Regions from separate parts of the Kluyvera huaxiensis genome, predicted to be linked through region 1. Evidence: predicted binding sites of a transcription regulator. Region 1 holds the regulator's gene; the other holds the start of a gene.
The links. Region 1 encodes Fur, which represses iron uptake genes when iron is present. Its sites were predicted from a motif close to ATAATAATGAGAACNACTATCAA; they were not measured.
Positions count from the first base shown of each region.

Region 2: a site for Fur is predicted at 2,231-2,253, ahead of zupT (zinc transporter ZupT). Genes of this name have one in related genera too.

Region 1 covers NZ_JBEFLV010000003.1:45,639-49,955, forward strand. Annotated here, with positions in the region: gene glnS (glutamine--tRNA ligase) at 1-197, shown strand, start outside; gene chiP (chitoporin ChiP) at 620-2,026, shown strand; gene ABOC97_RS04190 (ChiQ/YbfN family lipoprotein) at 2,077-2,412, shown strand; gene fur (ferric iron uptake transcriptional regulator) at 2,528-2,980, opposite strand; gene fldA (flavodoxin FldA) at 3,277-3,807, opposite strand; gene ybfE (LexA regulated protein) at 3,959-4,252, opposite strand.
Region 2 covers NZ_JBEFLV010000004.1:226,468-230,784, forward strand. Annotated here, with positions in the region: gene hldE (bifunctional D-glycero-beta-D-manno-heptose-7-phosphate kinase/D-glycero-beta-D-manno-heptose 1-phosphate adenylyltransferase HldE) at 1-39, shown strand, start outside; gene ubiK (ubiquinone biosynthesis accessory factor UbiK) at 96-365, opposite strand; FMN riboswitch at 487-637, shown strand; gene ribB (3,4-dihydroxy-2-butanone-4-phosphate synthase) at 743-1,396, shown strand; gene zupT (zinc transporter ZupT) at 1,451-2,224, opposite strand; gene ygiD (4,5-DOPA-extradiol-dioxygenase) at 2,419-3,207, shown strand; gene ABOC97_RS06590 (glutathionylspermidine synthase family protein) at 3,211-4,317, opposite strand, start outside.

The DNA.
Region 1 (4,317 bases):
ACTTCCTGTCGGTGATGAATCCGGAATCACTGGTTATCACTCAGGGCTACGGTGAGCCATCTCTGCAGGCCGCTGAGGCCGGTAAAGCGTATCAGTTTGAGCGTGAGGGTTACTTCTGTCTCGACAGCCGCTACAGCACCGCAGACAAGCTGGTATTTAACCGCACCGTCGGTTTACGTGATACCTGGGTTGGCTAAACGGTCATTTGCCCTACCAAAACGCCGCCTCTGAGCGGCGTTTTTTTTATCCCTGAATCGCCTAATAATATTTTCGCGTAGCGAATTAATGCAATCACGCCACTTCTAATGCATTTGCATGATGATTGTAATTCATCCGGAAAAACATAATGTAAACGGTCTCATTAACATTTCATCCAGGCCCCATAAGGGTTGGTGACGGGAAATGTTAATAACGCACTCCGTTACACATTGAAACCAAATATGTGCGCTTTGTCATAATCCTGCACTCTTGTTGCGGAAAAGGATTGATAATTCGCGTCGCGAAAAATAGTCTATCGGTGTAGCGAAACACCTTTTTCCAGAAGTTCATTTTTTTTAAAGTTTTTATTTTTTTGCCTCTGCTTTGCGGCGGCATTTTAAAAGTCAAAGAGGATTTAACTATGCGTACGTTTAGTGGCAAACGTAGTACGCTGGCGCTGGCTATCGCCGGTGTGACAGCACTGTCGGGCTTTACAATGGCACCGGATGCAAAAGCTGAAGGGTTCATTGACGACTCATCATTAACTGGCGGCATCTATTACTGGCAGCGTGAGCGTGACCGTAAAGATGTTACCGATCACGATAAATATAAAACCAACCTTTCTCACTCCACCTGGAACGCCAATCTCGACTTCCAGTCTGGCTATGCCGCCGATATGTTCGGTCTTGATATCGCTGCATTTACCGCGATTGAAATGAACGAAAGCAGCGAAAGTGGTCACCCGAACGAAATCGCGTTCTCTTCAAAAAACAAAGGTTATAGCGAAGATTACAGCGGTGATAAGTCTGGTATCAGCCTGTATAAAGCGGCAGCTAAATTCAAGCTTGGGCCAACCTGGGCACGTGCCGGTTACATTCAGCCAACCGGTCAAACTCTGCTGGCACCACACTGGAGCTTTATGCCTGGTACTTACCAGGGCGCTGAAGCCGGGGCGAACTTCGACTACGGCGACAACGGTGCACTGAGCTTCTCCTACATGTGGACCAATGAGTACAAGGCACCTTGGCATCTGGAAATGGATAACTTCTATCAGAACGATAAGAAGACCAAGGTCGACTACCTGCACTCCATCGGCGCTAAATACGATTTCAAAAATGACCTGGTGCTGGAAGCGGCATTTGGTCAGGCAGAAGGCTATGTTGATCAGTACTTCGCCAAAGGTAGCTACAAATTCGATATCCCTGGCGGCCCTCTGACCACCAGCTATCAGTTCTACGGTACCCGTGACAAAGTGAGCGATCACGGTGTGAACGATATTTACGACGGCACCGCGTGGCTGCAAGCGTTAACCTTCGGCTACAAGCTGAAAGAGGTCTTCGACTTCCGCCTGGAAGGGACCTGGGTTAAAGCTGAAGGTCAGCAGGGCTTCTTCCTGCAGCGTATGACGCCAACCTACGCTTCCTCCAACGGTCGTCTGGATATCTGGTGGGATAACCGCTCTGACTTCAACGCCAACGGCGAAAAAGCGGTGTTCTTCGGTTCGATGTATGACCTGAAAAACTGGGATCTCCCGGGCTGGGCAGTGGGCGCGTCTTACGTCTACGCATGGGATGCTAAGCCATCGACCTGGCAGATGAACCCAGATGCTTACTACGACAAAAACAACAAAATCAAAGAGTCTGCTTACAGCCTCGATGTGGCTTACACCGTACAGGATGGCCGCGCGAAAGGGACTCTGTTCAAACTGCACTTCACCCAGTATGACAACCACTCCGACATTCCAAGCTGGGGCGGTGGTTACGGCAACATCTTCCAGGACGAGCGTGACGTGAAATTCATGGTTATCGCACCGTTCACTATTTTCTGATGCATGACGCGGCAGGGGGAAACCTCTGCCGCCGCTAAGAGGTTCATCGCATGAAAAAATTGATTATTGTTGCCTTAATGGCTGTCGGCCTTACCGCTTGTGCGCAGTCACCTGCGCCGAAAGAAGACACCAAACTGAAAGATGCCTATAGCGCCTGTATCAATACGGCGGAAGGTAATCCGGATAAAATCCAGGCCTGCCAGAGCGTATTGAACGTGCTGAAACAAGATAAGAAGCACGAGCAGTTCGCGAACCAGGAAAGCGTACGCGTGCTGGATTATCAGCAGTGTATTCTGGCGAGAAAAACGGGTAACGACCAGGCCGTGGCCAGCAAGTGCGATAAGATTTGGCAGGAAATTCGCAGCAACAATACGCCACAAAAATAATGTCGTGTTAAGAACTGAAAACCGCTGCTTGCAGCGGTTTTTTTATGTCGATACCAGACCGATAGGCAAAAAAAAACCAGCACACAATGGCTGGTTTTTTGACGAGCGGCGGTCGTTATTTTTCGATGCCGTCGTGAGCGTGTTCATCTTCGCGGCAGTCGCCTTCAGCGCAGTGACCGTAAAGATACAGGCTATGGTTGGTTAAGCGAATCCCGTACTTGGTCGCGATTTCACGCTGGCGCGCTTCAATCGAATCATCGCTGAACTCGATAACTTTGCCGCAGTCGAGGCAGATCAGGTGATCGTGGTGATGCTGCTGAGTCAGTTCGAATACGGATTTGCCGCCTTCAAAATTATGGCGAGTCACAATGCCAGCGTCATCAAACTGGTTCAGTACGCGGTAAACCGTGGCTAAACCGATCTCTTCACCCATGTCGATCAGGCGTTTGTATAAGTCTTCCGCGCTGACATGGTGGTTATGAGGTTCCTGAAGAACTTCCAGAATCTTTAACCGTGGAAGTGTGACTTTCAGGCCAGCCTTCTTTAATGCGGTATTATTGTCAGTCATGCGGAATCTGTCCTGTTGCTAAACGATTAACTTCCATCAGCGAAAGTTTCACAGAGAATGCACCCGAATTAATGCGTCTCATTATAGAATGGCCCTATCAAAATGAAAACAGCAAGGCCCGGGTAAGCTAAGCTTTCAAAAACGAGGCTTCACCGACAAACTGAGCGATGAACCTGCGCTAAATCAGAAGATATTGTACAGGTATGCGATAAAAAGTTAAAAATTTGTAGCTATTATTTTAATTGCTTTTACCTATTAATGAGGTGCAATTTGATAATTACACCTCATTATTGCGATTAGGCGTTTTTGATTTCGTCCAGGTGCAGTTCTTCAGCCACCTGCTTAACCCATTTCTCAACGCGCTCCGCGGTCAGTTCTGGCTGACGGTCTTCGTCAATCGCCAGACCCACGAAGTGATCGTCATCGGCAAGTCCCTTAGACGCTTCAAAATGGTAGCCTGCGGTTGGCCAGTGACCCACGATGGTTGCGCCACGTGGTTCAATAATATCGCGAATGGTGCCCAGGGCATCACAGAAATATTCCGCGTAATCTTCCTGGTCGCCACAGCCGAACAGCGCAACCAGTTTACCGTTGAAATCTACTTCTTCCAGCGTTGGGAAGAAATCATCCCAATCGCACTGTGCTTCACCGTAGTACCAGGTTGGGATACCCAGCAGCAGGATATCGAACGCAGCCAGATCTTCTTTGCTGCTCTTGGCGATGTCATGCACGTCAGCGACATCTTTACCAAGCTGTTTTTGAATCATTTTTGCGATATTTTCGGTGTTTCCGGTATCGCTACCGAAGAAGATGCCAACGATTGCCATGAGTAAAATAACCTCTTGAAACTTAATGATATGGTGGTGGCTTATTGCCCACAGATAAGGGCAATCATAGCAGAACAGCGCAGTGTGCGGAAACAGCAATCGTGCCGGACTGCACACTCTGCTACATGAAAGCGTGTTTTGGGGGGATTTTTCAGACTTTCCCCTGTCCGTGCAGCAGCGCAAGCTGGTTCATCAACATCTCTTCGATGAGTTCGCTGCGGCTCATATCACGGGCAGTCGCCAGCTCGTTGAGCGCGTCAACGGCTTCGTTATTCAGCTTCAGTTCGACACGCTTAAGCCCGCGAACCTTGTCGCGTTTTAGCTGATTGCGCTTATTGATGCGGAGCTGTTCGTCACGCGAAAGCGGATTGGTTTTTGGTCTTCCCGGGCGACGCTCATTTGCGAACAAATCTAGTGTCGTACGGTCCGTTTGTTCTTTTGCCATGATTCTGAGTGACTTCGGGGAAAACAAGCTACCGGGCAGTGCCCAGCGCAGACAGCGCGCAATCA
Region 2 (4,317 bases), on a different contig from region 1:
AATATTATCAAGAAGATTCAGAAGGATAGTGAGAAGTAACGCTGACGCGTTGCTCTCACTTTAACCCTCTCCCCGTGTGGGAGAGGGGACGTGCTTTACTCTTTATCGTCTACAGCAGGTGCAGCTGCTCGGCTTTCCAGCTCGCTAATACGCTGCTCCAGCAGCGCCAGTTTTTCGCGGGTGCGCAGCAGAACCTGAGTCTGCACGTCAAACTCTTCGCGGCTTACCACGTCAAGGCGCGTCAGCTGTGACTGGATAACCTGACGAACTTTCTTCTCAATATCATCGCCAAACTCACGCAAACCTTTCGGCATGGATTCATGGACCTGGCGGGCGATTTGTTCAATTTTTTTCGGGTCGATCATCTGTGTTTCCCTGATTCTTTCGGCATTACCGCTATTGTAGTGGCTTCTCCCGGTGCGATAAACCAGAATTGTTCGAAGCTTATGCATTGCCGAAGATAATCAATAGCGTTATAGTAAGTACGCTTATTCTCAGGGCGGGGCGAAATTCCCCACCGGCGGTAAATCAGCTACGGCTGAAAGCCCGCGAGCGCTTCCTGTGTCCAACGGGAAGGTCAGCAGATCCGGTGTAATTCCGGGGCCGACGGTTAGAGTCCGGATGGGAGAGAGTAACGATCCAGTCGGGTTTATGCCCGCTCGCGTTATCTATTAGCCGTTTATCGGCACTCCTAAGACTGCCCTGATTCTGGTAACCATAATATTAATGAGGTTTTTTTACCATGAATCAGACGCTACTTTCCTCTTTTGGTACTTCTTTCGAACGCGTTGAAAACGCGCTGATTGCTCTGCGCGAAGGCCGCGGTGCGATGGTGCTGGACGACGAAGATCGCGAGAACGAAGGCGACATGATCTTTGCCGCCGAAAATATGACCGTTGAACAAATGGCGCTGACTATCCGTCACGGTAGCGGCATCGTTTGTCTGTGTTTGACCGATGAACGTCGTAAACAGCTGGAACTGCCGATGATGGTGGAAAACAACACCAGCGCTTACGGCACCGGTTTTACCGTTACCATCGAAGCAGCACACGGCGTGACCACCGGCGTTTCCGCCGCTGACCGCCTGACTACCGTTCGTGCAGCAATCGCCGACAACGCTAAGCCGTCAGACCTGAACCGTCCGGGCCACGTTTTCCCGCTGCGCGCGCAGCCGGGCGGCGTTTTGACCCGCGGTGGCCATACTGAAGCCACTATCGATCTGGTAAGCCTGGCAGGTTTTAAACCGGCTGGCGTTTTGTGTGAATTGACCAATGACGATGGCACCATGGCGCGCGCGCCGGAATGCATCAAGTTTGCGAAGGAACACAATATGGCGCTGGTGACTATCGAAGATCTGGTGGCCTACCGTCGTGAGCACGAGCGCAAAGCAAGTTAATTGCGCTCCCTTACGAAAAAGCCCGGCTCACTGTGCCGGGCTTTTTTATGGCTGTTAACCAATCCCCATCGACTGTAATGCCACCAGACTTAATCCCATCACCGACATCCCGCATAGCACGCCGTAGCTCGGGTTGTTGTTGGGATCGATCTCTTTAGCCAGCGGCATCAGTTCATCAACCGACAGCGCGACCATAATCCCGGCGACGGCGGCCATAATTGACGCCATCAGTACCGGTGACACCATGCTACCGAGAATCGCCCACGCCAGCACGCCGCCGAGGATTTCTGCCATACCGGAGATTCCCGCCCAGAATACCGCTTTGCGCTTTGACCCTGTGGCCGCATACACCGGCCCGGCGACCGCCAGCCCTTCCGGGATATTGTGCAGCGCCACGGCGAGCGCAATACCGAACCCCAGCTCTAAATTGTTGCTAGCGGTGACGAAGGTGGCTATCCCTTCCGGGAAGTTGTGCAGGCTGATCCCAAGGGTCAACAAGACCGCCGTGCGGCGGATATTGCGCGGCAGCGGCTGAGTGGTTTCTTGCATCAGATCTTGCGGATGAGCATGCGGCAGCGCGCGATCCAGCGCGAAGTAACCAATAAGCCCCACCACGAACATGCCGTAGCCTAACACCGGCGACATACCTTCGGTGCCAAGCGCCGCGGGCAGCATCTCCATCAGCGAGATCAGCAGCATAATCCCAGCGGCAAAACCGAGTGAAAAGGCCAAAACCCGATTTGACGGCTTTTGTCCAATAACACCAAGAATGGCGCCAATGAAGGTGGCAGCGCCTGCCAGTAATGTCAGAATCAGCGGTACCGACATCGCTTACTCCTTATGATAATGATTATCATTCATGATATTGGAATTCATCACGCCTGGCGAGAGGCGAATAGATTCTTTACTGCATCCTTACATTCAAATTTTCTGAAGATCATCATCACGCTTATCTGAGTTTATCCTCACGGAAAACAGGTTAATGTGGTGTTATTCAAATATGCCTCTGGAAGGATAACATCATGTCTCGTAGCCGAATGCCAGCACTGTTTTTAGGTCACGGTAGCCCGATGAACGTACTGGAAGATAACCTGTATACCCGTACCTGGCAGCACCTCGGTGAGACATTACCGCGGCCGAAAGCGATAGTCGTCGTCTCTGCGCACTGGTTTACCCGTGGTACGGGAGTCACGGCCATGGAAGCGCCTAAAACGATCCACGATTTTGGCGGTTTCCCACAGGCATTGTACGACACGCATTATCCGGCACCTGGCTCACCGGAGCTGGCGCAGAAGCTTGTGGAGCTGCTGTCACCGGTTCCTGTCGCGTTGGATACGGAAGCCTGGGGCTTTGACCACGGTTCATGGGGCGTGTTGATTAAGATGTACCCGAACGCGGATATCCCGATGGTGCAGTTGAGTATTGACAGCACCAAACCGGCTGCCTGGCATCTGGAGATGGGGCGCAAGTTGGCCAGTCTGCGCGATGAAGGCATTATGCTGGTGGCGAGTGGTAACGTAGTACATAACCTGCGTACCGCAAAATGGCACGGCGATTCCGCACCGTATCCGTGGGCCACGTCATTTAACGACTATGTTAAGGCGAATCTGCAATGGCAAGGGCCGGTTGAACAGCATCCGCTGGTGAACTATCTGCAGCATGAAGGCGGTTCGCTCTCTAACCCAACGGCGGATCACTTCCTGCCGCTGCTGTATGTTTTAGGTGCATGGGATGGAGAAGAACCCATCACGATCCCGGTAGATGGTATCGAAATGGGTTCCTTAAGCATGCTGTCGGTGCTGGTGGGCTAACGGTTACTCAACAAAAATGTGGGGATAGAAACGCGACAGATCCTGGGTGATCAGCGCTCTGTCCTCACGGATGCCAATCCCAGCTGGCTGATCGTTGATAAGCCAGCTGCCAATTAACATATAGCTATCGCCAAATTTTGGTAACTGATAGAACTGCTGCACGATCATCCCTTCTTCGCCGTACGGGCCTTCCACCTGTTCGATGGTTTTGCCGTTTTCGACGATCGAGATATTCGCCCCTTCGCGGGAGAAGATAGGCTTCACCACATACTTATCCATCGCGGGATAAGCGTCTTCGGCAAAGTAGGCAGGCAGCAGGTTCGGGTGATCCGGGAACATTTCCCAGAGCATCGGCAGCAGCGCCTTGTTGGAGATAATGCTCTTCCACGCCGGCTCCAGCCAGCGCACGCCAGCGTCTTCCAGCTTGGTGGAGAACATTTCACGCAGCATGTATTCCCAAGGATAGAGCTTGAACAGATTGCCGATAACCTGATCCTGCAGATCGGTAAACTGGCCTTTTTCGCCTAAACCAATTTCATCGATATAGAGGAACTCGGTGGCGACTTCCGCTTCGGCTGCGCAATCTTGCAAATACTGCACCGTACCGCGATCTTCCACGGTATCCTGGCAGCAGGTGAGATGCAGCAGTTGGAAACCGTGCTGCTCGCGCAGTTCGGTAAAGCGCTCGATTAACTTTTCTTGCAGGCTGTTGAACTGGTCGCTGCCTTCCGGTAGGTTGCCGGCGTTTAGCTGATCTTCCAGCCAAATCCATTGGAAGAACGCCGCTTCATACAGCGAAGTTGGTGTATCGGCGTTGTTCTCTAACAGCTTCGGTTCGCCGGTACCGTCCCACGCCAGATCGAGGCGTGAATAGAGCGAAGGCTGCTGGGTTTGCCATGACTGGCGGACGAAACTCCAGGTATGTTTTGGAATGCGGAACCTGGCCATCAGTTCATCGCTGGCTATAACGCGATCCACCACTTTCAGGCACAGCTGATGCAGTTCGGCGGTGACGTCTTCCAGCTTTTCTACCTGCGCGAGCGTCAGCTTGTAATAGGCCTCTTCACTCCAGTACGGTTCGCCATACATGGTGTGGAAGTTAAAACCATA